DNA from 3 places in the Sinomonas terricola genome. Region 2 is predicted to be linked to each of the others. Evidence: predicted binding sites of a transcription regulator. Region 2 holds the regulator's gene; each other region holds the start of a gene.
The links. The regulator LexA, encoded in region 2, represses DNA repair genes until DNA is damaged. The targets are predictions, from matches to a motif close to TCGAACANNTGTTCGA.

Region 1: uvrA (excinuclease ABC subunit UvrA) is a predicted target of LexA. The motif match lies at 3,105-3,120, and genes of this name have one in related genera.
Region 3: SPF06_RS18685 (LexA family protein) is a predicted target of LexA. The motif match lies at 6,929-6,944, and genes of this name have one in related genera.

The regions. Positions count from the first base shown of each region.
Region 1 is NZ_JAYGGQ010000003.1:143,915-153,318, forward strand. It holds gene SPF06_RS06440 (DEAD/DEAH box helicase) at 1-1,079, opposite strand, end outside; gene SPF06_RS06445 (trans-aconitate 2-methyltransferase) at 1,114-1,923, shown strand; gene SPF06_RS06450 (MBL fold metallo-hydrolase) at 1,948-2,598, opposite strand; gene SPF06_RS06455 (GntR family transcriptional regulator) at 2,672-3,049, shown strand; gene uvrA (excinuclease ABC subunit UvrA) at 3,161-6,064, shown strand; gene SPF06_RS06465 (HAD hydrolase-like protein) at 6,168-6,929, shown strand; gene SPF06_RS06470 (lysophospholipid acyltransferase family protein) at 6,929-7,591, shown strand; gene uvrC (excinuclease ABC subunit UvrC) at 7,648-9,404, shown strand, end outside.
Region 2 is NZ_JAYGGQ010000004.1:74,329-83,732, forward strand. It holds gene hisB (imidazoleglycerol-phosphate dehydratase HisB) at 1-373, opposite strand, end outside; gene SPF06_RS07370 (histidinol-phosphate transaminase) at 463-1,620, opposite strand; gene SPF06_RS07375 (LysM peptidoglycan-binding domain-containing protein) at 1,659-2,078, opposite strand; gene lexA (transcriptional repressor LexA) at 2,282-2,989, shown strand; gene SPF06_RS07385 (ATP-dependent DNA helicase) at 2,973-5,042, opposite strand; gene hflX (GTPase HflX) at 5,035-6,675, opposite strand; gene SPF06_RS07395 (class I SAM-dependent methyltransferase) at 6,887-7,501, shown strand; gene dapF (diaminopimelate epimerase) at 7,504-8,448, opposite strand; gene miaA (tRNA (adenosine(37)-N6)-dimethylallyltransferase MiaA) at 8,445-9,350, opposite strand; gene miaB (tRNA (N6-isopentenyl adenosine(37)-C2)-methylthiotransferase MiaB) at 9,353-9,404, opposite strand, start outside.
Region 3 is NZ_JAYGGQ010000017.1:24,565-33,968, forward strand. It holds gene SPF06_RS18630 (hypothetical protein) at 174-716, opposite strand; gene SPF06_RS18635 (hypothetical protein) at 716-1,492, opposite strand; gene SPF06_RS18640 (HD domain-containing protein) at 1,473-1,940, opposite strand; gene SPF06_RS18645 (hypothetical protein) at 2,184-2,423, opposite strand; gene SPF06_RS18650 (hypothetical protein) at 2,476-2,700, opposite strand; gene SPF06_RS18655 (DNA cytosine methyltransferase) at 2,810-4,672, opposite strand; gene SPF06_RS18660 (hypothetical protein) at 4,669-4,860, opposite strand; gene SPF06_RS18665 (hypothetical protein) at 4,857-5,132, opposite strand; gene SPF06_RS18670 (hypothetical protein) at 5,223-5,678, opposite strand; gene SPF06_RS18675 (hypothetical protein) at 5,675-6,253, opposite strand; gene SPF06_RS18680 (hypothetical protein) at 6,649-6,798, opposite strand; gene SPF06_RS18685 (LexA family protein) at 7,006-7,407, shown strand; gene SPF06_RS18690 (hypothetical protein) at 7,590-7,799, shown strand; gene SPF06_RS18695 (helix-turn-helix domain-containing protein) at 7,921-8,256, opposite strand; gene SPF06_RS18700 (ATP-binding cassette domain-containing protein) at 8,445-9,287, opposite strand; gene SPF06_RS18705 (ABC transporter permease) at 9,293-9,404, opposite strand, start outside.

The sequences.
Region 1 (9,404 bases), on a different contig from region 2:
TGGAATTCGCGTGCGTTGAGGTGACGCATCCGCTGCCCGTCGAATTTCGTGAGGGCCGTGAGGAGCACCGTGCGGATGGGCACGTTGATCCCCACCCCGAGCGTGTCGGTCCCGCAGATGACCTTGAGGAGCCCCGCCTGGGCGAGCTGCTCGACGAGGCGGCGGTACTTGGGCAGCATGCCCGCGTGGTGCACGCCGATGCCGTGCCGCACGAGCCGGTTGAGGGTCTTGCCGAATCCGGCAGCGAACCGGAAGCGCCCGATCAGCTCGGCGATGCGGTCCTTCTCCTCGCGCGTGCACATGTTGACGCTCATGAGCTGCTGGGCCCGCTCGATGGCCTCGAGCTGGCTAAAATGCACCACGTAGACGGGCGCCTGCTTCGTCGCGAGAAGCTCCTCGAGCGTCTCGTGGACGGGCTTCTCCTCGTAGTAGTAATGCAGCGGGATGGGCCGCTCGGCACCGGCGACGGTCGTCGTCGTCCGCCCTGTGCGCTCGGCGAGCTCCTTCTCGAAGCGGCTCACGTCGCCGAGCGTCGCGCTCATCAGGAGGAACTGCGCCTGGGGGAGCTCGAGCAGCGGCACCTGCCAGGCCCAGCCGCGCTGGGGGTCGGAGTAGAAGTGGAATTCGTCCATGACCACGGGGCCGAGCTCGGCCGCGGCCCCTTCACGGAGTGCGTGGTTGGCGAGGATCTCGGCCGTGCAGCAGATGATCGGCGCCTGCCCGTTGACCGAGGAATCGCCCGTGATCATGCCGACGTTCTCCGCGCCGAAGATCTCGCACAGGGCGAAGAATTTCTCCGAGACGAGCGCCTTGATGGGCGCTGTGTAGTAGCTCCGCAGGCCCGTCGCGAGCCCGTAGAAGTGCGCCGCGATCGCGACGAGCGACTTCCCCGAGCCCGTCGGCGTCGCAAGGATCACGTTGTTGCCCTGCACTAGCTCCATGACCGCCTCGTCCTGCGCGGGATAGAGGGAGAGGCCACGGCCCTCGGCCCAGCGGACGAACGCCTCGTAGACAGCGTCGGGGAGATCGTCAATCGTCGCGGTCGTGTGGGCGTCGGGGAGGAGCTGGTCGAGTCTCATGGCGGGTTCAGCCTATCCGGATTAGCGTGGAGCCATGAGTGCTTCGCCCACGTGGGATCCTGCCCTCTACGTCCGCTTCGGCGACCATCGGGGACGGCCGTTCTTCGACCTCACCTCGCGCATCGGCGCCGAATCGCCCAGCCACGTCGTCGACTTGGGCTGCGGGCCCGGGGCACTCACCGCCGCGCTCGCGGACCGCTGGCCGGAGGCCCTCGTCGAGGGAGTCGACAGCTCGCCGGACATGATCGCGGCCGCCGACCGGACGACGCCGGGGCGTCCCCGCCTGAGCTTCCGACTCGGCGAGATTGTGGCCTGGGAGCCGGAGGACGACGTCGACGTGGTCGTCTCGAACGCTGCGCTCCAGTGGGTGCCGGGGCACCAGGCGCTCATCGGCCGCTGGCTCGAGCAGCTCGCCCCGGGCGCGTGGCTCGCCGTCCAGGTGCCCGGGAACTTCGGGGCGCCGTCCCACACCCTCCTGCGCGAGCTCGCCGAGTCGTCCCAGTGGGAGCGGAGGCTCCGCGGCGTGCTGCGTCACAGCGACGCCGTCGGGGAGCCCGCCGAATATCTCGAGCTCATGCTCGCGGCGGGCTGGGAAGCCGACGTCTGGGAAACGACGTACCTCCAGGTGCTCGCGGGCGAAGATCCGGTGCTCAACTGGGTCCGCGGCGCGACGCTGAGGCCCGTTCTCGATGCGCTCACGCCCGAGGAAGGCGCGCAGTTCGAAGAGCAGTACAACCAGCTCCTGCTCGACGCGTACCCTGCGCGCGATGACGGCACGGTGTTTCCGTTCCGCCGCATCTTCTGCGTCGGGCGGAAGCCGGACGGCCTCGCCTACCTCGTCTGAGCCGTGCGCCCGCCGGTTCTCAAGTCACCAGCCGCGGGCGCGCCACTCCTCGAGATGCGGGCGTTCCGTGCCGAGCGTCGTCGGCGCGCCGTGTCCGGGGTAGACGACGGCGTCGTCCGGGTAGACGTCGAAAAGCCGCTCGACGACATCCTGGATCAACAGGGTGAAGCGATCGGGATCCTTCTGCGTGTTGCCCACGCCGCCGGGGAACAGCGAGTCGCCCGAGAAGATGAGGTGCGGGCCGCCGTCGTCCTTGAGGACGTACGCGATCGAGCCCGGGGTGTGGCCGCGCAGGTGGACCGCGGTGAGGTCGAAGCCATTGAAGTTCCCCACGTCGCCGTGGTCGAGCACGACGTCGACCGGCACGGGGATGCCGGACACGTCCTGCCGCCCCGCGGCCGTGTGGGCGCCGGTCTCGGCCACGAGACCCTCGAGGGCCCGAACGTGGTCCCAATGCTGGTGGGTGGTCGCAATGAGGGCGAGCTTGGCAGGCGCCGATGTGTCTCCGGCTCCCTCTGCAAGAAGCGCCCGGATGGCCGGGAGATCGTCGGCGGCGTCGATGAGCACCTGATCGCCTGATTCCTTCGCCGTAATGACGTAGACGTTGTTGTCCATGTCGCCGACCGCAGCGCAGCGGACGGTGACGTGCTCGAGGTCGTGGAGGAGGCTCGTCATGGCGCCAGTCTAGGTCGGTGCGGCCCGATGCGGCCCGATGTGGTCAGCGCTGGGCGGGGCTACTCTGGTGCGCATGCAGGAAGCGCAGTTTCCCGGGGCGTGGCGTCCCGACCAGAGCCATTCGACGCCCCTCTTCGAACAGCTCCGGCGGCATGTCGCCGATCTCGTGGCGCTCGGCGGCCTCCCCGCGGGGCGGCGGCTCCCGCCCGTTCGCTCTCTCGCGGCCGAACTCGGGGTCGCTCCCCACACCGTGGCACGCGCTTACCGCGAGCTCGAGGAGGCCAAGATCGTCGTCACGCGGGGGCGCGCGGGAACCGTCGTCGCACCGCGGGACGCGCGTGAGGAAGAGCTCACGGCGGCCGCCGCCGCGTACGCGGCGGCAGCGAGGGCGCGCGGATGCGAGCTCGAAGAGGCCGTCCGGCTCGTCGAACAGGCGTACTCGCGGCTGTGAGCGGGACACGTGCGCGCTGAATGGCTCAGGGGGCCTCCGCGGCGCCGTTGGAAGTTCGAAGACGTTTTCGACTAGCATGGTCCCGTGCAGACTGCTCCCACACCCACGGATCTGGCGAATGACGGCGTCCATGCGCGGGATGACGCACCCGTGAGTGCCCTTCGGGCCGATCTCTCGAGGCTCGTCGTCAAGGGGGCCCGGGAGCACAATCTCCGGAACGTGGACCTCGACCTGCCCCGCGACGCGATGATCGTCTTCACCGGCCTCTCGGGATCGGGGAAGTCTTCGCTCGCATTCGACACGATCTTCGCGGAAGGCCAGCGACGCTACGTCGAGTCCCTCTCGGCCTACGCTCGGCAGTTCCTCGGCCAGGTCGACAAGCCAGACGTCGACTTCATCGAGGGGCTCTCGCCCGCCGTCTCCATCGACCAGAAGTCGACGAGCAAGAACCCGCGCTCGACCGTGGGGACGATCACCGAGATCTACGACTACATGCGCCTCCTGTGGGCACGCGTCGGGCGGCCGCACTGCCCGATCTGCCACGAGCCCGTGACGCGGCAGACGCCGCAGCAGATCGTCGACCAGCTTCTCGAGCTCGCGGACGGCACGCGCTTCCAGATCCTCGCGCCGGTTGTGCGCGGGCGCAAGGGCGAATTCGTGGATCTCTTCAAGGAGCTCGCGGCGAAGGGGTACGCGCGCGCACGGGTCGACGGCGAGCTCGTGCAGCTCTCCGAGGCGCCCAAGCTCGGCAAGCAGTTCAAGCACACGATCGAGGTCGTCGTCGACCGCCTCGTCGTCAAGGAGGGCATCCGCCAGCGCCTCGCCGATTCGGTCGAGACGGCGCTCGGGCTCGCCGAGGGACGCGTGGTCGCCGATTTCGTCGACGTCGCGCCGGACGACGATGGCCGCACGCGCGCGTTCTCGGAGCACCTCGCGTGCCCGAACGAGCATCCGCTCGCGATCGATGAGATCGAGCCGCGCTCGTTCTCGTTCAACAACCCCTTCGGTGCGTGCCCCGCGTGCACGGGGATCGGCACGAAGCTCGAGGTCGACGAGGAGCTCGTCGTCCCCGACCCCGAGCTGAGCCTCGGCGAGGGCGCCATCGCGCCGTGGTCCCTCGGAACGGCAACCCAGGAATACTGGACGCGTCTCCTCGAAGGCCTCTCCGACGAGCTCGGCTTCTCGATGAACACGGCGTGGCACAGCCTCCCGCAGTACGCGCGGGACGCGGTCCTGTACGGGAAGGACCACAAAGTCGTGGTCCAGTACCGCAATCGCTTCGGACGCGAGCGCAAGTACAGCACGGGCTTCGAGGGCGCGGTGTCGTATATCCAGCGCAAGCACGCCGAGACCGAGTCTGACTACGCGCGGGATCGCTACGCGGAATACATGCGCGAAATTCCGTGCCCCGAATGCGGGGGAGCGCGCCTCAACCCGGCGTCGCTCTCCGTCCTCGTGGGCGGAAAGTCGATCGCCCAGGTCTGTGCCCTGCCCCTCCGCGAGGCCAGCGAGTTCCTCGCGACGCTCGATCTGACCGAGCGCGAGCGCCACATCGCCCATCAGGTGCTCAAGGAGATTGACGCGCGGCTCGCGTTCCTGCTCGACGTGGGGCTCGAGTACCTCAACCTCGAACGCGCCGCTGGGACGCTCTCTGGCGGCGAGGCCCAGCGCATCCGGCTCGCGACCCAGATCGGCTCGGGCCTCGTCGGCGTCCTGTACGTGCTCGACGAGCCGAGCATCGGCCTCCACCAGCGGGACAACCGCCGCCTCATCGAGACCCTCACAAGGCTTCGCGACCTCGGGAACACGCTCATCGTCGTCGAGCACGACGAGGACACGATCCATGAGGCCGACTGGATTGTCGATATCGGCCCGGGAGCCGGGGAGCACGGCGGCAACGTCGTCCATTCGGGGCCCCTCGCCGGGCTCCTCGAAAACCACGGCTCCCTCACGGGCGATTATCTGTCCGGCCGCCGGCAGATCGAGGTGCCGCGGAAGAGGCGGCCCATCGAGCGCAAGCGCCAGCTCAAAGTCGTCGGCGCGCGGGAGCACAATCTTCGCGACGTCGATGTGACGTTCCCGCTCGGCGTCCTCACCGCGGTCACGGGCGTGAGCGGCTCGGGGAAGTCCACTCTCGTGAACGAGATCCTGTACAAGGTCCTCGCGAACCGGCTCAACGGCGCCAAGCAGGTGGCCGGGCGCCACACCCGCGTGGAGGGACTCGAGCACCTCGACAAGGTCATCCACGTCGATCAGAGCCCGATCGGCCGCACGCCGCGCTCGAATCCGGCGACGTACACGGGGGTGTTCGACCACATCCGCAAGCTCTTCGCCGAGACGACGGAGGCGAAGGTCCGCGGCTATCAGCCCGGGCGCTTCTCCTTCAACGTCAAGGGCGGCCGGTGCGAGGCGTGCTCGGGCGATGGCACGATCAAGATCGAGATGAACTTCCTGCCGGATGTGTACGTCCCGTGCGAAGTGTGCCACGGCGCCCGATACAACCGCGAGACTCTCGAGGTCCACTACAAGGGCAAGACCATCGCGGACGTGCTCGACATGCCGATCGACGAGGCAGCCGAGTTCTTCGCGGCCTTCGGCCCGATCTCGCGGCACCTGAACACGCTTGTGGACGTGGGCCTCGGCTACGTGCGGCTGGGGCAGCCCGCAACGACCCTCTCGGGCGGCGAGGCGCAGCGCGTCAAACTCGCGTCGGAGCTCCAGCGGCGCTCGAACGGGCGCAGCGTCTATGTGCTCGACGAGCCCACGACGGGTCTTCACTTCGAGGACATCCGCAAACTCCTGCTCGTGCTCCAGGGCCTCGTGGAGAAGGGCAACTCGGTCATCACGATTGAGCACAACCTCGACGTCATCAAGAGCGCCGACTGGATCATCGACCTGGGCCCAGACGGCGGCTCTGGAGGCGGTCAGGTGATCGCGACGGGTACACCCGAGGATGTAGCCAAGGTCGACGCGAGCCACACGGGACGCTTCCTCGCGGAGATGTTTGCGCGCTGATCGATGAATGCCACGGCATGCACGGCGTTCGCCCCCCGAGCCCAATATGCCCGGGGACTCATGTGAGTTTTAGGCATACCGATCGGTGTGCGAGACTGTCCCGGTGACAGACAGCCCGGCGCTCGTGATCTTCGACCTGGATGGCACGCTCGTGGATCCCGCCGGAAGCATCACCGGCGGGATTGCCTTCGCCCTCGAAGCCCACGGCCTGCCCGTCCCCGACGCCGCGACCCTCGACTCCATGGTGGGGCCGCCGCTCGTCGAGTCCCTCGCTCGCCTCGCGGACGTGCCCGCCGAGGTTGTGCCCGCCGTCGTCCATGCGTACCGGCGCCGCTACATCTCGGCCGGGATGGCGCAGAGCCGGCCGTATCCCGGCATTCGCGAGCTTCTCGATCGGCTCCGCGAAGCCGGCTACCACCTCGCGGTGGCGACGCAGAAGCCCGAATCGCTTGCGAAGAAGCTCCTCACCATCCAAGGTCTCGACTCACGCTTCCACAGCATCCATGGGGCCCCGGACGACGAGACGCTGCCCCCGCTCGCCGACGGCAAGGCGAGCATCGTCGCCGCGGCGCTCTCGGTCAACCACGCGGCGCCGGAACGCTCGGTCATGATCGGCGACCGGCGCCACGACGCGGCCGGGGCCGCGGCGAACGGCCTCCCATGTATCGCCGTTACGTGGGGCTTCGCCGAGCCCGGCGAGCTCGAGGCCCTTGACCTCGCGGCCCGTGTGGCGGACGCGCGAGAGGCGGGCGACGCCGTCGAACGGCTCCTCCCTCTGGACGGTCGCGCGGTCGCCGCCGTTGCTGCCCCTGTTCTGTCCGGTTCCGCTGACCCCGAACCCGTGGAGGCCGATTCGTGCCGCTGATGTACCAGGCAAGCCGGACGAGCATCCGCGCCCTCATCGCGGGCCTGTGCCGCCCGACCGTGACTGGCCTCGAGAACGTCCCGCAGGACGGGCCGTTCATCGTCGCATCCAACCATCTCTCGTTTCTCGACTCTGTGATCATCCAGGCCCTCATGCCCCGCAAAGTCGGCTTCTTCGCGAAGGCCGAGTACTTCACGGGCCGCGGCGTCAAGGGCAAGATCATGAAGTCCTTCTTCGAGGGCGTCGGCTCGATCCCGGTCGAACGCGGCGAGCAGGCCGCAAGCGTGGCGGCCCTCAAGACGCTCCTCGACGTCCTCGAGCGCGGCGAAGGAGTGGGCATCTATCCGGAGGGGACGCGCTCGCGCGACGGGCTTCTCTACCGCGGGCGCACGGGCGTCGGCTGGCTCACGCTCACCACGGGCGCTCCCGTGGTGCCTGTGGGACTCGAAGGCACCGAAAAGCTCCAGCCGGCCGGGAAGAACACTGTCCGGCCCCAGCATTTCAGCATGCGGGTGGGCGAGCCGCTCTACTTCGACAAGCTGGGCCCCGACCATTCGCTTCCCGTGCGGCGTGAGGCGACGGACCGGATCATGGACGCGATCGCGGCCTTGAGCGGGCAGGAACGCGCCGACGGCTACAACAAGCCCCCGGCCCACGAGTAGGCCCTCCCCACCCCTCTTTTGCACCCCTGCCCTCCCGCCCTTACTAGACTGGAGCGGTGGCAGATCCAGCGAGCTACCGGCCGAAGACGGGCGAGATCCCGACCGATCCGGGCGTCTACAGGTTCCGTGATCCGCACGGGCGCGTCATCTACGTCGGCAAGGCGAAGAACCTTCGCCAGCGCCTGACGTCCTACTTCGCGAATCCCGCCACGCTCCTGCCGAAGACGTACGCGATGGTGCATTCTGCCGCGAGCGTCGAGTGGACGGTCGTGGGGAGCGAGCTCGAGGCGCTTCAGCTCGAATACACGTGGATCAAGGAGTTCGATCCCCGGTTCAACCTCGCGTTCCGCGACGACAAGACGTATCCGTATCTCGCGGTCACGATGGGGGAGAAGTTCCCCCGCGTCCAGGTCATGCGCGGCGACCGCCGCAAGGGCACGAGGTATTTCGGGCCATACACAGCGGGCGCTATCCGGGAGACGATGGACACCCTGCTCAAGGTCTTCCCCGTGCGGAGCTGCAGCGCCGGGGTGTTCCGGCGGGCCGAGCAGAGCGGCCGCCCGTGCCTCCTCGGCTACATCGACAAGTGCTCCGCGCCGTGCGTCGGCCGGGTGGCCCCCGACGAGCACTACGCGATCGCCGAGGACTTCTGCGCGTTCATGGGCGGCGAGGCCACACGCTTCATCTCGCAGCTCGAGAAGAAAATGGCCGCAGCCGCGGACGAGCTCGACTTCGAGACGGCGGCGGCCCTCCGAGACGACGTCATCGCGATGAAGAAGGTCTTCGAGCGCAACGCCGTCGTGCTCTCGGAGGATACCGATGCGGATGTGTTCGCGGTCGAGGAAGACGATCTCGAGGCTGCAGTCCAGGTCTTCCACGTCCGCGGCGGACGCATCCGCGGCCAGCGCGGCTGGGTGGTCGAGAAGGTCGAGGAGGCGTCCGGTCCCGCCCTCGTCGAGCACCTGCTCCAGCAGGTGTACGGCGCGCAGGCCGAGACGGACGCGCGGATTCCCCGCGAGGTCCTCGTTCCCGCAATGCCGGACGACGCCGACCAGCTCACCATTTGGCTCTCGGGCCTCCGCGGGGCCAAGGTCGATCTGCGGGTTCCGCGGCGGGGTGACAAGGCCGCGCTCGCGAAGACCGTGCATGAGAACGCCGTGCAGGCCCTCAGGCTTCACAAGATCCGCCGCGCGGGGGACATCACGAACCGGTCCCTCGCGCTCCAAGAGCTCCAGGAGGCACTCGAGCTCACCGAGCCGCCCCTGCGCATCGAGAGCTTCGACATCTCCCATGTCCAGGGCACGAACGTCGTCGCGTCCATGGTCGTCGTGGAGGACGGCCTCGCGAAGAAGTCCGAGTACCGCAAGTTCGCGATCTCGGGCGAGGCGGCGAGGGACGATACGGCCGCGATGCACGACGTGCTCACGCGCCGCTTCCGCAACTATCTCGCGGAGCGGGACCTCCCCGTCGAGGAGAGGGACCAGAACCGCAAGTTCGCCTACCCGCCCAACCTCGTCGTCGTCGACGGCGGCCAGCCCCAGGTCGCAGCCGCGGCCAAGGCCCTTGCCGCACTTGGCATCGGGGACGACGAGGTGCGCGTCGTGGGCCTCGCGAAGCGGCTCGAGGAGGTGTGGCTTCCCGAGGGGGACTTCCCAGTCATCCTCCCGCGGGCCTCGCAGGGCCTCTACCTCCTCCAGCGCATCCGGGACGAGGCGCACCGCTTCGCGATCACGTTCCATCGCCAGCGGCGTGGCAAGGCCATGACGGCGTCCGCCCTCGACGAGATTCCGGGTCTCGGCCCGGCCCGCAAGAA
Region 2 (9,404 bases):
AGGGGCGGCCGGAGACGTCCACCACGGCGTTCGCGAGCGCTTCGTCGAGCGGGATCGTGGCCTCGCCGAAGCGGCGGATGCCCGCCTTCGTGCCGAGAGCCTGCTTGAGCACCTCGCCGAACGTGATCGCGATGTCCTCGACAGTGTGGTGCACATCGATGTGCGTATCCCCCGTGGCCTTCACCGTGACGTCGATGAGCGAGTGCTTTGCGAGCGCCGTGAGCATGTGGTCGTAGAACGGCACGCTGCTCGAGATGTCGGACCGGCCCGTGCCGTCGAGATTGATCTCGACGACCACCGAGGACTCGGAGGTCGTGCGCTCCATCCGCGCCGTGCGCGAGAGGCGCTGCGCGGTCTGCAGCTCGATGCTCATGGATATATGCCCTTCATTCGAGGCGATCGCTGGGGATGAACCCATTCTAGGTCGGCGTTCTCGGGGTCGGAGTTCGCGGTGGCCGCTGCCTAGGACTCGACGGCGAGAAGCTCCTCGAGCCGCGTGAGGAACGCGCTCGTCTCGAGTTCGGTGCCCGCCGTGACGCGGAGGCTTCCCGGAATCCCGACGTCCCGCACGAGGATCCCGGCGTCGAGGAGTCCGCGCCAGATGCGCCGGGGGTCGCGGAGGCCAGTGAAGAACACGAAGTTCGAATCCGAGGCGGCGGGCTTGAGGCCCAGCCGCGAGAGCTCCTTGACGATCCTGTCCCGCTGGTGCTTGATCTCCTCAACCTCGGACATGAGCGACGCACGGTGCCGAAGCGCGGCGAGCGCCGTGGCCTGCGTCACGGCGGAAAGGTGATAAGGAAGGCGCACGAGGCGCAGCGCGTCGATGACTTCAGGCGCTGCCGCAAGATATCCAAGGCGGGCGCCAGCCAGGGCGAAGGCCTTGCTCATCGTGCGCGTCACGACAAGGCGCGGGCGGCCCGGAAGCAGTGTCAGAGCGCTCTCCGTGCCGAGCTGGGCGAATTCCGCGTACGCCTCGTCGACGATCACGATCGCCTGGCTCGCCTCTCCCGCCTCATAGACGGCGTCGACAACGTCGAGGCCGAGCGCGGTGCCGGTCGGATTGTTCGGGGAGCAGAGGAAGACGAGGTTGGGGGCAAGCTCGCGCACCTGGCGGGCAGCAGACTCGGCATCGAGCGCGTAGTCATCTGCTCGCATGCCCTTGAGATAGGCGGTTCCAGTTCCCGCGGCGAGGAGCGGATACATCGAGTACGTGGGGGGGAATCCGAGGGCGCTGCGGCCCGGTCCGCCGAACGCCTGGAGGAGCTGCTGGAGTACCTCGTTGGAACCGTTGGCGGCCCACAGCTGCTCCGCCGACAGCCCGTGCCCCAGATACTCGGCGAGCGCCTCGCGCAGTTCGGTGAATTCGCGGTCCGGGTAGCGGTTGAGCCCCGCAACGGCCTCGCGCACCGCTTCAGCGATCGCGTCCTGGACGTCCGCCGGAACCCCATACGTGTTCTCGTTGACGTTGAGCATGATCGGCACGTCGAGCTGCGGGGCTCCGTAAGGGTGCTGTCCGCGCAGATCATCACGGAGGGGAAGTCGCGCGAGGCGTTCCTCCGGGGTGAGAACCTCCGGCCGTGCGAGGCCGGACGCTGGTTGCTGGACAGTCTGCTCGTTCACCGGTCCAGCCTACGCCCGCGGCGAGCAGCACCCTGAATTCATGACTTGGGAACCATGAGCTGCTGGCCCGGCTGCACGCGCGTCGAATCGAGCCCATTGAGGTCGACAATCTCGCTGATGACCACGCGGGGATCCCGATCCGGAGCATATTGCGATGCGACGGACCAGAGGGACTGCCCCTGCTGCACGGTCACCTGCACGGCATCGAGATGCGCCGGCGCAGCATCCCCCGCACGCGCCGGGGACCAGAGTGCCGCGAGGCCCACCAGAAGGAACACCGAGGCGATGAACACCGGCATGGCGATAAGCACGAACCGGCCCCGCCGTGTGAGGCGCAGCCTCGGAGGCGCGGACATCCGCGGAGCAGGCTCCTCAAACGCGCCTGCCCGTTCCCCGAGCAGGGCGTCGAGCAGGCTCACGGACTCTCCTCCGAGCGGTGTTGCGAATGCGTGTGCCACGGTTCTTCCTCCTGAGCAATTCGTTCGAATGTGTCTTCGAATCACCTAGGGACCTTTTTAGCACCTCTCGACGAATCGTGTCCAGACGCGATAGAACACATGTTTGAAAGGAGCCGCTTCGTCCCCTACGGTGGGATCAGGATGCTGAAGGGGTCCGACAAAATAAGCGGGCCGCACACGCAGGCATAGAGAAGGAGCACGGCATGGCAGGAGCGACTCGCGCGGCCAAGGGGCTGACGGTGCGCCAGCGGAAGATCCTCGAGACCATCCAGCGCTCCGTCCAGACGAAGGGCTATCCGCCGTCGATGCGCGAGATCGGCGACACGGTGGGGCTCGCAAGCCTTTCGAGCGTGACGCACCAGCTCGCGCAGCTCGAGAAGCTCGGCTACCTCCGGCGCGACCCCAAGCGTCCGCGGGCCATGGAGGTCCTCATGCCGCTGAGCCTCGACGAGGGTCCGCTCACCATCGAGACGGAGCAGAGCTCCCCCGTGCTCGGCGTCGGCGGCATCAGCGTCGATGAGATGGCGAGCGCGGCAGACACGGCGATGGTGCCGCTCGTGGGGCGCATCGCGGCGGGCGGTCCCATCCTTGCCGACCAAGTCGTCGAGGATGTCATGCCCCTCCCTCGGCAGCTCGTGGGCTATGGCGAGCTCTTCATGCTCAAGGTCAAGGGCGATTCGATGATCGACGCCGCGATCTGCGACGGCGACTGGGTCGTCGTGAGGCGCCAGAACAACGCCGAGAACGGGGACATCGTCGCGGCGCTCCTCGACGACGAGGCGACAGTCAAGACGTTCAGGCAGCGCGACGGCCACACGTGGCTCCTGCCGCAGAACACGCGCTACGAGCCGATCCTCGGCGACCACGCGACCATCATGGGCCGCGTGGTCTCCGTCATGCGCTCGGTTTAGGCTCGGGCCCCGCCGCGGCCAGCCGCTCGAGCGCCTGGAGGATGACGCCCCGATCGGTGGTCCCCCACAGCGGCGGAAGCGCCGAACGCAGGAAGGCGCCGTAGCGTTCGGTCGCGAGGCGTGAGTCCAGCACGGCGACGACGCCGCGATCCTGGGTCGAGCGGATGAGGCGACCGGCCCCCTGAGCCAGCCGCACCGCAGCGTGGGACGCCGAGACGCTCATGAAGCCATTGCCGCCCGCCTGCGCGACGGCTCGAGAACGGGCCGTCATCATGGGGTCGTCCGGCCGCGGGAACGGGATGCGGTCGATCACGACGAGCCTGCATGAATGCCCGGGAACGTCGACGCCTTGCCAGAGGGACATCGTGCCGAAGAGGCACGTATCCGGCTCGTCGGCAAACTGACGCACGAGGGCGCTCATCGAGGACTCGCCCTGGCACAGGATCTCGAGATCGAGCCTCGAGCGAAGCTCGTCGGCAGCTTCTTCTGCCGCGCGCCGCGACGAGAAGAGGCACAGCGCGCCGCCTGACGACGCCCGGATGAGGGCCTCGAGCTCGTCGATCGCCTCGCGCGCGAGGCCCCGGCCGGGCTTCGGGAGATGCCTCGCGACGTAGAGCATGCCCTGTTTGGGGTAGTCGAACGGCGACCCGACGTCGACCCCCGTCCAGCTCGGCGCGCCGTTCCCGAGCAGCCCCAGGCCGCCGGCCACGGGCTCGAAGGCTGCGCCGATCGCGAGCGTCGCGGAGGTGAGGACCACCGTGTGGTCGGCGAAGAGGCCGTCCCGGAGCTTGCCGCCGACGTTGAGCGGCGCGACGCTCAACGTCGCGGGCGCGTCGTCGGCCGGTGCCGAGTAGCCCGTCGAGGGATCGAAAGTCGCCGTGCGCGAGACCCACACCACCTCGCCGTTCGACTCGGCATCAAGCAGGCGTTCGCTGCATTCGAGGATCGCGAGGAGACGGGACCGTGCGACCTGCCGCCCGCCGTCGGCCGCGCCTTGGCCATCGCCCGCCTTGGCGTCGGAAAGCGCGGCGCGGCACGCGTCTCGGAGGAGCCCGATGCCCTGCGCAAGCTCCTCGGTGAGCCCCCGGCCGAGGAGCCCCGTAGGCACCGCCGAGAGCGCGAGTTCAAGCTGAGCGGCCGCCGACTGGAGCGCCTCGACCGAGATCCCGCAGTTCCGGCGCGCACTCGCCGCGCCAGCAGTGACCATCGAAACGGAGAGCTGGGCACTCACCGCCCCGGTCACGCGGTCCTGAAGCTCGTGCGCCTCGTCGACCACGACGACGTCGTACTCCGGGAGCACGCTGAGCCCCTCGAACGCGTTGATTGCGAGCATCGCGTGATTCGTCACCACGATGTCCGCCTCGGCGCCGCGCTGTCGTGCGAGTTCGCTGAAGCACTCGGCCGCGAGCGGGCACTTCTGGGCGCCGAGGCATTCGAGCGCGGTGACGGACACCTGCCGCCACGCGCGGTCCGACACCCCGGGCACAAGGTCGTCGCGATCGCCGGTCTCCGTCTCCTCGGCCCACTCGCGGAGGCGCTTGACCTCGCGGCCGAGCTGGGTCGCGGGCCCCGAACCGCCGGGCGTGGCGGCCAAGTGGGCGACGGCGGTGTCCTCCCCGAGCGCGAAGAGCGCCCCGTCGGAACCGTCTTCGCTCGGGAAGCCGCCCGAGAGCTTGTGCTTGCACAGATAGTTCGAGCGGCCCTTGACGAGGGCGACGTCGACCGGGTGATCCAGTTCGGGTGCGACCGCATCGAGCAGCCGGGGGAGGTCGCGGCCCACGATCTGGGCTTGGAGCGCGAGCGTCGCGGTGGCGACAACGGCCGGGCGGCCGCTCTCCTGGGCATGCGCGATGAGCGGGACGAGATACGCGAGGGACTTGCCCGTCCCCGTTCCTGCCTGCACGAGGAGGTGGGTGCCCTCCTCGATAGCACGGGCCACCTGGCGCGTCATCTCGTGCTGGCCCTCGCGCTGCTGCCCGCCCATCGCGGCCACCGCAACGTCGAGGAGCCTGACTGCGGCCTCCTCGGCATCCTCGCTCACTGCGTCACCCATCGACCGCGAACGGCTCCAGTTCCGCAACGAACTCGTCGCGCACGACGACGTGGGCCAGCGTCCCCTCCGCCGTGTGCTCGAGCGATCGGATTTCCGAGCTGCTCTCGTGCAGTCGGCTCAGGAGGTCGCCCCGGCTGTACGGGATGAGGAGCGTGAGCGCGACGTGCGGCCTCGGGATCGATTTGCTGATCAGCTCCCGGAGGGCGTCGATTCCGAGGCCCGTGCGGGCCGAGACGACGACGTGCCGCGGTTCGCGCTGCCGCAGCCGTTCGAGGACGAACGGATCGGCCGAGTCCGCCTTGTTGAGCACGATGATCTCGGGGATCTTCCGCGCGTCGACCTCGGCGAGCACCTCGCGCACGGCCGCGATCTGCCCCTCCGGATCCGGATGCGACGCGTCGACGACGTGCAGCACGAGGTCCGAGTCGGCAACCTCCTCGAGCGTCGAGCGGAAGGCCTCGACAAGCTGGGTAGGGAGCGAGCGGACGAAGCCCACCGTGTCCGCAAGCGTGTACGGGAGCCCGTCCGGCGTCTCCGCGCGCCGCACGGTGGGATCGAGGGTCGCGAAGAGCGCGTTCTGGACCAGCACGCCAGCGTCCGTGAGGCGGTTGAGCAGCGAGGACTTCCCGGCGTTCGTGTAGCCCGTGATCGCGACCGAGGGCACCTCGTTGCGCCGGCGGTTGGCCCGTTTCGTCTCGCGCGCCGGCTTCATCCCGGCGATCTCGCGGCGCAGCTTGGCCATCCGCGTGCGGATGCGCCGCCGGTCGAGTTCGATCTTCGTCTCACCGGGACCGCGAGAACCGATGCCGCCGCCCGCCGCACCCACGCGGCCACCGGCCTGTCGGGACATCGACTCGCCCCAGCCGCGCAGGCGCGGGAGCAGATACTCGAGCTGCGCGAGCTCGACCTGGGCCTTGCCCTCTCGGCTCTTCGCATGCTGGGCGAAGATGTCGAGGATGAGCGCCGTGCGGTCGATGACCTTGACCTTGACGATGTCCTCAAGCCCACGCCGCTGGGACGGCGAGAGCTCCGAGTCCACGATCACGGTGTCGGCCCCCGTGGCATAGACGATGTCCTTGAGCTCCTGGGCCTTGCCCGAGCCGAGGAACGTCCCCGCATCCGGCTTGAGGCGGCGCTGGACGACGCCGTCGAGCACTTCCGAGCCCGCCGTCTCCGCGAGCGCCGCGAGCTCGTGCAGGGAATTCTCGGCGTCCTCGAGCGTCCCCTCGCTCCACAGCCCGGCCAGGACGACGCGCTCAAGCCGGAGCTGCCGGTACTCGACCTCGGTGACGTCCTCGAGTTCGGTCGAGAGGCCGCCGACGCGGCGCAGCGCCCGCCGTTCCTCGAGGTCGCGCTGTTCGCCGTCGAACTCGCTGTGCTCTTCGGCGAGCTCAGAAATCGCCAGCGCCTTGCCGCTCGCAACATTGCTGCGGCCGCCGGACTGGGCTGCTTCGCCGTCGTCGGATGCCCGGGTTCCCGCAGCGTTCGCGCCCTTCGCCGCGGCAGCCTCTTCTTTCGCAAGGATCCGGTCGATGACGGCCTGGATGTCCTGGGCGCTGAGATCCTGGGCGCTCGGCTGGCTGCTCCCGGACTCATTGGTCCTGGGCTCGTTGGTCCTGGGCTGGTTGGTCATGTTCTCCTTCGTGCGAGCTGCATCTCCAGAATAGTTCTCAGGGGTGACAGAAGAGAGGTCACGCACATAGCCTCCAAAGCGGATGACTTCCTGCTGATGCCTGCCGGACGGTGCACGATGACTGTGCTCGATAGCGTGGGTCGACGGCGGGCGCGGCCAAAGGTTGATTCGGCTCTACTTGAACAGGCGCATGGATCTATCCTACTTGACGATGGAATCCGCTCATTACTTCAACGCACAGCCAGGCGTGCCGGACGTGCGCAAGCCTCTCACCGTGATCCTCGAGGGCGCCGAGCGCAGCCTCGAAACCTCTGGCGGCATCTTCAGCCCGGACGGCGTGGACAAAGGCACCGCGGTGCTGCTCGCCGAAGTCCCCGATCCGGCGCCGGACGGCGATCTCCTCGACATCGGCTGCGGCTGGGGGCCGATCGCTCTCACGATGGCGCTCCGCTCCCCCGGCGCGACCGTGCACGCGATCGACGTCAACGAGCGCAGCCTCTCGCTCACAGCGGCGAACGCTCGCCGTCTCGGGCTAGCGAACGTCACCGCCTCGCAACCGGACGATGTCCCCGCAGAGGTGCGCTTCGCGACGATCTGGTCCAACCCGCCGATCCGCATCGGCAAGCAGGCCCTCCACGAGCTCCTCCTCCGCTGGCTGCCGCGGCTTCACGTGGGCGGCGATGCCTGGCTCGTCGTGCAGAAGAATCTCGGTGCGGACTCGCTCGTACGCTGGCTCGCCAACGAACTGGGCGAGAGCTTTGACGTCTCGCGCGATGCGACGTCCAAGGGCTTCCGCATCCTGCGCGTGACGCGTCGCGCGGACTGACGTCAGCCGAGCGTGCCGTGCGCGACGATGACGGCCGGGCCGCTCAGCTCGACGTGCTCGGCCCCATCGGCGCCTGGCACGAAGGCGACGCCGACAGCCCCCCCGGGGACGCGGACGTTCCAGCGGTCCGGCGCCCCCGCGCCGGCCCAGTGCCGGATCGCGACGGCGACCGCGCACGCGCCCGTGCCGCAGGACTGCGTCTCACCCACGCCCCGCTCGTGCACGCGCATCGACACGGTTCCCACGCCGTCGCGGACAAGCGGCTCGGCCGGGACGACGAACTCGACGTTGGTCCCGTGCGGCGGAATCGGATCGACGCTCGGCGCCGTGAAGAGCCGCAGCTCGGAGAGCTCGGCGTCCTCCGCGAGCGCGACGACCGTGTGGGGGTTCCCCATGCTCACGCTCAGCGCGGGACGCGCGACGTCGAGGCCGTCGGCGGTGACGAGAGAATCGCCGGCGTCGGCCTCCGCCTGAGCGGGGAAGATGAACTCCCACGGCCCCATGTCCACGGCGAAACCGTCCTCGCGCCGCTCGACGCGCTTGATGCCCGCGCGCGTTCCGATGGGCAAGACCTGCCCCGGCTCGAGCCCGACGAGCCCCTGGTCGAGGAGGAACGCGACAAACACGCGCACGCCGTTGCCGCACATTTCGGACACCGAGCCGTCCGCGTTGCGATAGTCCATGAACCATTCGGCCGTGCCGTCTTCTGCCAGGATGGCCTCCCCTTCCGGCACGTGCCGGGAGCGGACGGCGCGGATGAGCCCGTCGGCACCGATGCCGAGGTGCCGGTCGCAGAGCGCGGCGGCCTGCGCGGCGCTCACATCGACGCGGCCGTCCGGGTCGGCGACGAGGACGAAGTCATTCCCCGTGCCGTGGCCCTTGGCGAACGCGAGACCTGCGAGGTGGGCGAGCGGGCTGTCGGCAAGGTCGGTCACGGGGACGGTCATGCCTCAAGGATACCGAGCGCGGCGGGGACAACGTCTGGATGCAGGGCGTCGACCCAGTGCACCCGGGGATCCCCGCGGAACCACGTCACCTGTCGCCGCGCGAACTGCCGGGTCGCGACGGTGGTCTCCTCGATGGCCTGCTCGACGGTCGACTCGCCGTCGAGCACGCGGAGGAATTGAGCGTAGCCCAAGGCGCGGGAAGCCGTCTTCCCGTCGCGGAGCCCAGCGGCGTCGAGCGTGCGCACCTCGTCGGGCAGGCCGGCGTCGACCATGCGGCGCACGCGCCGCGCGAGCCGCCCGTGAAGCTCCGCACGCTCCATGTCGAGGCCGATCTGGATGGCAGGCTGCACGTACTCGCGGCGCGGCATGAAGGCGCTGAAGGGCCTGCCCGTGACCTCAAGGACCTCGAGGGCCCGGACAATGCGCCGCGCGTCGTGGACTTTCGCGGCCGACACCGGATCGGCATCGGCGAGCCGGCGCGCGAGCACGTCCAGGCCGTCCCGTTCGCACTCGGCCTCAAGCCTCGCCCGCACGGCCGGATCCGTGCCGGGGAAATCGAGGACGTCGAGCGCCGCACGGACGTAGAGCCCGGATCCGCCCGCCAGGATCGGGCGGTGTCCGCGGGCGCGGATGTCCGCGATCGCCGTGCGCGCCGCCGTCTGGAAGGCCGAGACGCTCGCCTCCTCGCGGACGTCGAGGATGTCCAGCAGGTGGTGGGGGACGCCGCGGCGCTCCTCGGGCGTGAGCTTTGCCGTGCCGATGTCCATGCCCCGGTAGAACTGCATCGAGTCGGTGTTGACGACCTCGCCGCCGAGGGCCAGCGCCAGTTCGACCGCGAGGTCCGACTTTCCCGTGCCGGTGGGACCGACGACGGCGACGATCGGCGGAGACTCGCGCAGCAAGGTCAGACCGCGCGGACCGGCAGCGTCGGCATGCCGAGGCGCACCGAGGCCTTC
Region 3 (9,404 bases), on a different contig from region 2:
GCAGTCGCATGTTCGTCGCCCATTCGCGATACCCCCGGTTGCAGGATCTAGCTGAGCTCTTATTGCGCCCGCTCGCGAATCGTACCGCGACTGCTGTTCCGAATTTCGCACGCTCCCGGCAATGATTGCAGTGAGGGGGTCAACGACTCCACTGGCCTCTCCGCATTGTGAGGCTAGGCAGTTGCGGACATACGTGAGGCGCTGACGACAATGCGCTCGTCCGCGGGCTGCACCAGAGCTTGGGTGCTGCCCGCCGGGAATCCTGCCCTCTTCCCGGTCCGCAGGTCCGAGGCGAGGGAACGTGCCGGGGCGTCCGCGTCAGACGCGAACGCCGCGACCTCGACCCACGAGCCGTCTTCTGGGAGATCGTCGACGCTCAGGCCAGTGAGGGGCCGGGCCTCGCGCACGCCGAGCTGGGCGGAGAGGCGGATCTCGCCGCGGGGCTGGGCGGCGAACTCATCCAGGAGCCAGGACCAGCTGCGGCTGTCGAGCTTGGGCCGGTCGGCGATGAGGGCCTCGGCCTCTTCGCGGCCGATTCCGACCATGCGGACGCCCTCCACGTAGGCGGGGCCCGCCTCGAGCTCGCGCATGCGGTGCCACCGGCGCGTGTTGGGGACCCAGACGAAGACGTGCCAGGGTGCGCTCTTCTGCCGGGCTGCGACCCAGCTGAGCTTGCCCTGGTCGTCCTCGATCCGCTCGAATGCGACCTTCTCCATCACTTCACCTTCCTCTCCACCGGGACTCCCCCGAGCTCGTGCAGCGCGCTGATCCCGTCGGGGATGCCCACCGTATCGCTCATCGTGCGCATCTTGCGCTCGAGGACCTCCCTCCGCGGATCCTGGGGCGGCAGCCGCCGCGCCTCTTCGTAGAGGACGTGCAGGCGGTCCTTGACCGACTGCGACGTCTCCGTGTGGACCTGCACCTCGAACCGGAGCCCGTCGGACTCGTAGACCATGTGCAGGCCCTTGTACGTCGATCCCTCGACGAACGAGTGGTCTGCCTCGGCCAGCTTCGCCCCCGAGGCCGACAGGGACGCCTGGATGTCCCGGGCCGTCTCGGCGACGTCACCCTGGCCGGCGATGACCGTGTACCGGGCAACGTCGCTGAGCCGGGCCGATATCCCGTGCAGCCCGCTGTCGCTGCTGCCGGCGAGCATCCTGCTCCGGGCCCGAATCTTCCGGGCGAGGGAACCCGGGGACTTGAGCCGGAACTCCAGACCGTGGAGCCGCCGGCCCTTCTCCTCGAGCGCCGTCAGCGACTTCGTGATCTCCGGCTCCCTCCTCCCGACGTCGCGGAGCACCCCGATCGCCTCGGCCGCGACGGCCGGCGGATGCTCGCTCCACACCTGGGCGATCTCCGCATCGCCCCTGCCGAGCCACTCGACCTCGGGCAGGTCCGACGCCGTGCGCACCAAGTCGGCCGCGGTCAGGCTCCGTGTGCCCGACGGCGTGCGGTCGCAGCGGCGCCCGCCCTCAGCGATCGCCCGGCACAAGATTTTCGAGGAGCCGGCGGGCCTTGGCGTACTTCGCTTCCAGCCGGGCCCTGGTCTCCTCGGGGAGACGTCCAAGCCTGACGGGATCGGTGTTGTCTGCGAGATCGGCCGCCTTCACCCAGGGGGCGAGCGCGTCCGAGCGGATCCTGGCGAAATACTCCTCGGTGCTCTCCCCTGCGCGCTTCGTGACCGCGTCGACGGCGGTGAGCACCGCATCGGGGAACCCCGCGGAGCGCAGCTGCGCGATGGTGACCGGGGTGTCCTCCACGACGTCGTGGAGCAGGGCAGCAGCCTGGGCTTCCGCCGGCGCATGCGGCCACAGCTCGAGGAGCCTGCGGGTGACCCGGCGGGGATGCTCGATGTACGGAGCGCCTGCCTTGTCCACCTGCCCCTGATGCGCCCGTGCCGCGATGCCGTCGGCCAGGGCGACGAGATCAACTCCTGCCATGTGTCCCATTCGACCATTTCCTGACATCCAGACCGGGGATGTCCAGAGTCGGCGCGCCGGGGCGTGGCATTGGTGCCCCCTTGGGTCTCCTCCGGGATCCAATGCCATTGCGCCGATGGAATGCGACCCCAACGCGGCCTGTGCCATCTCCGGCCCTCCGATAGATTACTCGATCTGACATATATAGTTTATGCCGCGAAAGCCGGTGGACCAATACCCCTTTCCCAGGGGGAGCCTCGTCGGTCATGAGCCCTCGTCCGCTCTGCGATGCACGGTGGCCTGCACTTCGTTCATGTGATCGTCGTAGGAGCCGAACACAGCGTGGTCGTCCCAGGTCGGAGTGGTCCATTCGCCACATGAGCAGGTGCCGAATGTTGCACGGTATCCCCGCCGGACCGATTCTTCCTCGTCGGTGTGCAGACTGAGCCGGTGCGCGTTCAAGTCCACGAGCGGATCGTCGATATAGAAGGGCAGATCGCTCACGCGGCGTACCTCCAGCCTTGTTGCAGCGCCCCTGTCCGGCTGGCTGGTTTGATCATCCGTCCAAGCCCTCCTCGAAGATGAGCGTGACCAGGGCACCAGCCTGATCTGTGAATGTGACCGTGTTGGCCTCACGCGTGAATGGCGTCCGAGAGGCGCGAAGTCCGGCGGTGCGATCCTCCAGGGCCTCTGCAGCGGTGCTGAAGTGGTCCTCCAGTCGAGTCACGCTCACCGCGCGCATCACGAGAACCGACAAGACGGGCCGTGGGTCGACGGTCATTGTCCGGCCTCCTCTCCGGCGAGCTGCTCGATGCGCGGCGGGTACACGGACCTCAGCTCCCCGCCGTCGCTCCAGCCCATCGCGTGCAGGGTGGGGGTCTCGTCCCGGCTCATGGCGCCATCCCATGCAATACCGCCCGGAGGCGGAGCCCAATCCACGTCCCGACCTGCGGGGAGACGGCGTTGCCAAAGCCGTCGACCTGATCCCGGGCGCTGCCCCAGACCTTGAAGGTGCCCTGGTGCTGACCGAAGTCGACGTCGAATCCGCAGCCACGCCCCACCTCGCGGCTCTTCATCATGCGGAAGTAGCAGTCCTCCAGGGAGACTGTCGCCAGAGCCTCGAGCCACCCTGCCGCCAAGAGCGCCGTGGTGTCCCGAGAGGTGAGGGTGCCCATCGGGTCGTCCAGGGGGTGCGCTGCGGTGTCGGCCGCGCTGGATCCGTTCTGCTTGAGCCAGCCGACGGCCAGCGTCTGGGTCAGAAGCCCCGGGATCTGCTCCGAGGTGACGGTCGGCATGGCCTCGGCGTGCGTGGTCGGGACGGTGTGCCGGCGGAAGGGAACGACACCGCTCGAGAGCAGGCCGAGCCCTCCGGAGCCTGCACTGCCCACCAGGGTCTCCATGGGCTCGCCCAGGCCCCTGCTGGTGCCGTTGGTACGGTTGGGCAGGACTCTGGCCGAGAGCATTCCCAGGGTCTCCGAACCGCCCTGGGTCGGGAGCGGCTCGTCCCCGCCCCGGGGCGCGCCCTGGAAGTTGGCCACCGCCAGCGCCACGGGAGGGGTGAGTACCGCTGTCGACGGGCTCGCGGGCTGAGTCCACAGCGGCTGGGACAGGTCCCGGGCCCGGCAGTGCGACCCGGGGCGCTCGTAGCCGTTGGCCATCTGCATGACGGCGCCGGTGGACAGCAGTGCGGCCTCCTGCTGGCTGGTCTGTGTGGGCAGCGGCTGCCACGGGTGCCGCTCCGATCCCCTGGTGGCCTTTGCCGGCATCAGGACGGCGGGGAACTCGGCGAAGCGCTGCCGGCACCGCTCGGCCCGGGCCATGGTGGAGGCCGCCAGCGGCCGCTCGCGATCGCCGATGCGGGTGCCCAGGTCGCTGAGGTCCAGGGACCTGAGGGAGTACCCGGAAGGCGGGACGACCTCGTCCCGGCAGCCAGGGCAGCGGTAGACGTACTGCTTGCCGTACCGGACAGAGCCGGTGACGGGGATCCCGGTCTTCCACGACTGTGCGGCCTGCACGACGGTGTCGCAGCGCTGGCACCAGGTCTCGGGGCGGTGGTCCAGGTCAGGGGCGGGAATCGCCTTGTCCCAGAAGACCCAGTACGCCCGATCCCTCGACTGGTCGACGTCGAAGAATCGGCTGTTGAGGAACAGGACCCTGTGCCTGTAGCCCAGGATCTCGAACTGCTTCAGCCACCAGCGGTACGTAGAGCCGTCGCCGACTTTGCGGCTGCCGGGCACGAGCCGGCCCCAGGACTGCAGCTCGGTGGTGCATTCGACCAGGATCATGCGCGGATGGTGCTGCGCCGCGTAGTGCAGCACGCAGTTCGCGGTCGCGCGGTCCCGCTCGGAGCGCGTGACCCGCTCTTCGTACTCCGGGTCCAGCATGTCGAACAGGGACACGGCATGCTCATAGGCCCGCTTCGTGTTGGCCTGCGAGTGATTGGTGCACGAGACCCCCGCGACGAGCAAGTCGGCGGCGGGCAGGTCCCTGGCGGAGTGGTAGTCAGAGGACTCCGGATCGACCAGGTCCGCGATCCAGTGCTCCGCGTTCGGGTGGTTTGCCTCGTGCACTTCGACCTTGTACGCGTTGTGGTTGGCGGCCATGATCGTCGTGAATCCAGCCATCTCGATGCCGCGGGTGAGGCCTCCGAAGCCGCTGAAGAGGTCCACGGCGACCAGATCGTCGTGACGGAACGAGCGCGTCCTGGTTGCGGGCCTGTGCTCTGCGGTCCGCTCGGTCAGAGCCGGGGTCACGGCCGCTCCTCCCCCATGGCAAGGCGCCCGGCACGGCGGGCACGAAGGTGCTGCCCGAGCTCCCTTATGGCCCGGTCGCCCAGGCAGTCGAAAATGCTGGTCTGGCCCGGAAGCTCGGCTTCAGGAACGGCCGGGTCGTCCGTGAGGGCGACGTCGCGGGGGTCATGGCCGCTGCGACGGCTGGTCATGGCTCCCGCCGCTCGAGCGCGCTGCGGATGCGCTGGCGGGCGGATCTGATCGCCGTGGCTGCGGCAGGATCGCTCTGCCTCGCGCAGTCGTGCAGCTCGTCGTCGATCCGGGAGAGCTCGTCGGAGCCGAGGCTGGCAAGTTGTGCGTCGTCGAAGCCCGCGATGCGCATGTAGATGTCCTCGCCCCGGCGGCGGAGCCGAAGCGACAGGATGACAGCGCCGGCGATCAGCGCCGGGGCGAAGAACGCGATCGACCACGTGACCGCGCTCATCGCATGACTGCCTCTCTGGCGGTCTTGGTCTCGATCTGGGTTTTCATGCTGCTGTCCTCTCGTCCGGGTGGCTGGCCACGGGTGGGGTTCTCAGACGGCTGCGGCCGCCTTGACCAGCCCGATCTCGGCCGCGAGTGCGTAGCGGACCTCGTCCCACGATGGGCCGGTGAGCTTTCGCACCGGCTCGGTGATGGCCGCCAGGGCGGCCTCGGCGCTGATGGCCTCGAGGGCGACCCTGCGTTCGGCTTGGTGGAGGTATCGGACGAACGCGGGGAAGAAGGCTCGTGCCCAGTCCTGGTGCCCGTCGTCGAGTAGCGCCGCGATCGCCTCGGCGGGCCATGTCCGGAATGCGCGGGCCAGCTTTCCTGCCGCCTCCGTGCTCTGTGCCTCGGCGACCTGTGCTGCGCATTCGCGGGCGCTGCAGTCGACCATGAAGGCCATGAGCCTGCGGTTGGGCGGCATTGACCGGTGTCCGATATCGAGGGGGCCGGCGGTGAATGCGGGATGGGGGGTGGCGAGTGGCTCGCGGTGGGTGATCTTCTTCATCTCCGACTCCTGTTCGTGGCTTCTGCCCCCAAAGGTCCTCCGGAGGGACGGTTCGGGACACCGGCGTCACGGTTGGATGGGCTGTGGCCGGTGAGCTCGTGGTGGGGGACGGCTTCGTTTCCCCACGGCGAGGAGACGATGACGCTGCGGGCGTTCGCCCTGAGGACGGGGAGCCATTGGCCGTGCCACCGGACTTGGTCTCCCTTGCTGATGCCGGAGCGGTCGGCGGCGATTCCCTGGGCGATCTGCTCGCGGCGGACCGCGGCCCAGCGCTCGGCTTGTGTGGCAAGCTCGCGTTCACGGGCCTCGAGTGCCGGGGCCTTGCCTGGAGTGCGGGCTGCGTTTTTGAGCTGCCGTCGGATGCGCCGCTGTTCGTTCTCGATCGCGTCGAGCCGGTGGGCGACCGCGGACGGCGCGAAGCGCCGGGCCTCGGTCTCGGGTGTGCCGGGGGCATCGTGTGCGGCCTTGTGGGAGGCCCTGTGGGCTTCGAGGTCTGCGTCGGCTGCGGCTCGGAGCCGGTCGATGGCTCCGACGTCGTCGACAGCCTCTTTGGGGGTGCGGGATACGGCGGGCATGCCACCCTCCTGATTAATACTCGATCTGACATCTATAGATTATCGAGGTGGAGGAGGCTCGGCAAGATCCCCCTCCTGCCAGCCCAAGGTCGCGGGACTGGGCCGAATCGGACATCGGCCCGAGGACTTGTGGGGCAGGGATGCGGGGATGCTCGCCTGAGGGCTCGAAAAAGCCCCTGCCGGAGACTTGGGGGGTGTCTCGACGGCAGGGGCTCTGTCACGAATGTACCGCACAGCACGGGCACGAATCAGCACCCTCGCCGGAGCTCGCGCGACCGGGCTCAGGGTCGCTGACTCTCAGGTCAGACCAGCCCGTGCGCAGCGTCGGGGCGCGGAGGACAGGGAAGGGCAAGTGCCCAGGTGGTGCCGTGCAGTCCGCCCGGCACCCTCAGCAGCTAGTCGCGATCGGTGCGGATGGCGATCATGTTCCAGCCCTCGGGGACCTTCTCCCGGGCCGCGGAGAGGGCTTGTTCGTAGGTGGGGGCCTCGGCGTCGACGCGGTCTGTCGCGTCGGAGCCGTCCCTGATCGTCACAGTCACCAGCACCCACCCATTGTCTCAGTCGGCCAAGGAGCCCGTGCCCCTCGAACGCGGACAGTTGGGGACATCCGCCGGCATCCCTTGTCGGCCGCCGGATCTACCATTGGAACAGGTGTATGAGTGATAGTTGCATCGCTCAGATAAATATTCGACTCAGTGGAGGTGCAGGCCGTGGCCTTCGTGCTGAACTCCTTGCGGGTCGACGCGGAGCCGATGCTCCTGCCGGTCGCCCCGCAGCCTGTTCCGGCCGGGTTCCCGAGTCCCGCCCAGGACTACTACGACGGACCGATCGACCTCACCGAGCAGCTGGTGAAAGACAAGGCCGCGACCTTCATCGTCCGCGTCGTGGGGGACTCTATGGAGCAGGCCGGCGTCAGCGACGGCGATGAGCTCCTCGTCGATCGCTCCCTCGTCCCACGCCACGGTGACGTTGTCGTGGCCGTCCTCGACGGCGAGCTGACCGTCAAGCGCCTCTGGCTCACCGCGCGCGGCGTCGTCCTGCACGCCGAGAACCCGAAGTACCCGGACATCCTGGTCCCCGAGCTCACAGAATTCCTGGTCTGGGGCGTGGCAACCTACTGCATCCATCACCTATACGGCCGGAAGTTGCATTAGATGCACGAGCTCATCGCCCATGTGGACGCCTACGTTCACTTACCTCAAACCTGTTGTTGCTTGACTAGCATGGCTAGCGATCGCCGAGCTCGAGGCAGGCTGCATCCGGCCGCCACGTGGGGCGGTGGCGGATGCCGAGGTCCAATGGGTCCGGTGCGGCCTCGGGGAAGCCGGAGAGTGTCGTGCAGGATTTGCTCTGCCCGGTCCAGGATGGCGAGGCTCAGGCCTTCTGGGCCGTCTTCGAACTCGGCCCGGGCCAAGAGGGAGGCGCCACTGAGCAGCACCGGGATGGCCTCGTCCTGGTTTCCGAGCGCAAGAGCATGCTCGAGGTCCGCAGCCGCGGTGCGGTGGACCGTGGACGCGGCGCGGATGAGTGCTTCCGGCGTGTATAAAAGAGGTCTCTTGGTCGCTTCGGCCGGTGTCGGATCCACGATTCTCCTTCCTCGGCGATCTCCCTGGTCGCAGTTGTATGCGCCCCTCCGATCGAATACCGGAGGGCGCAGTCAGATTCGCTCAGGAGGCCTTGGGAGTCGAGGCCCATTCGCGGAGGTGGTCTAGATGGGCCTCGCCGCTGCGAATCGCGGTGCCTTTCAGGGCTGCGTTGAGCAGCGCGTGCCGCAGGGCTCTCTCGTCGACTGCGGGGGCGAGGGCGAATGTCTTCCTCCGGCCTTGGACGGAGCTGGTGACAAGGCCCCGGCCGTGGAGCCAGGCGAGGTGCTGGTAGACGCTGGACGGGGAGATGTCCAGCGTCAATGCGAGGTCGCCGACAGTGTCCATCCCCTCCAGGAGGAGGGCCAGCAGGTGAAGCTTCGCGGGGCTGGCGAGCAGGTTCTGGTCGAGAACGGGCATGCGGCCTTCCTTTCCTTGGATGGTGCCCACGGGTCACCCGGCATCTGGTTCCGAGGCCGGTGTCCTTGGGTTGGTCCAGGACTCCTCGACTGGGGTCATGGCTGCCCTGCCGGCACGACTCGTCATCTGGCGGCGGCCTAGGAGCCGGGCGCGGCTGCTAGCCGGCCCCGCTCCGGGGACGGGCCGTCTCACTTCTCGTTGAGCATCCTCTCGAGGTCTCCGGCTTCGGGGGCGTGGCCCTCGTGGGCGGTCTCGTAGGCTGCTATCTCGGCTTCGAGCTCGGCCATGGCCTCGCCGCCGGCCATGAGGTCGGTGATCTCCTCCCGGGTGCGCTCGCCCTTGCGGAAGTCGGCGGCGAGGGCTCCGTGGATGAGGACGGCGAAGTGGTCCCCGACCTTCATCGCGTGGGTGACGTTGTGGGTGACGAGGATGACGGCGAGGCCCTGTTGGCGTGCCTGCATAATGATGCGCAGCACGTGGGTGGCCTCCTTGACGCCCAGGGCAGCCGTGGGCTCGTCGAGGATCAGCAGCTTGGCGCCGAAGTGCACGGCGCGCCCGATCGCGAGGGCCTGCCGCTCGCCGCCGGAGAGGCCGCCGACGAGGCGGTTGCCGTCGGTGATGCGGGTGATGCCAAGGCTGCGCATCTCCCGGACGGCGATCTCGCCGGCGAACTTGTTGTCGAAGCGCTTGAACGGCCCCCATCCCTTCTTTGGCTCGGCGCCGACGAAGAAGGAGCGGCCGATGCTCATCAGGGGGAAGGTGCCGCCGAACTGGTGCACCGTGGCGATGCCGCGGTCGCTGGCGTCGCGGGGGCTCTTGAACTTCACCGGCTCGCCCTCGACCTCCATGGTGCCGCTGGTGGGCTCGTGGAAGCCGGAGAGGACCTTGATGAGGGTGGACTTGCCGGCGCCGTTGTCGCCGAGCAGGCACAGGACCTCGCCGGGCTTGACCTCGAGGGAGATGTCCTTGAGAACCTGGGTGGAGCCGAAGGACTTGCAGACGTCGGTCAGCTTCAGGAATGGAGCGGTCATGGTGGTCAGGCCTTCTTCTTCGGGGTTCCGGAGGACAGCGCCATCTTCCGGAAGGTGTTGTTCATCAGGACAGCGACGAGGAGCAGGATGCCCAGGATCAGCGCGGCCCAGTCGGAG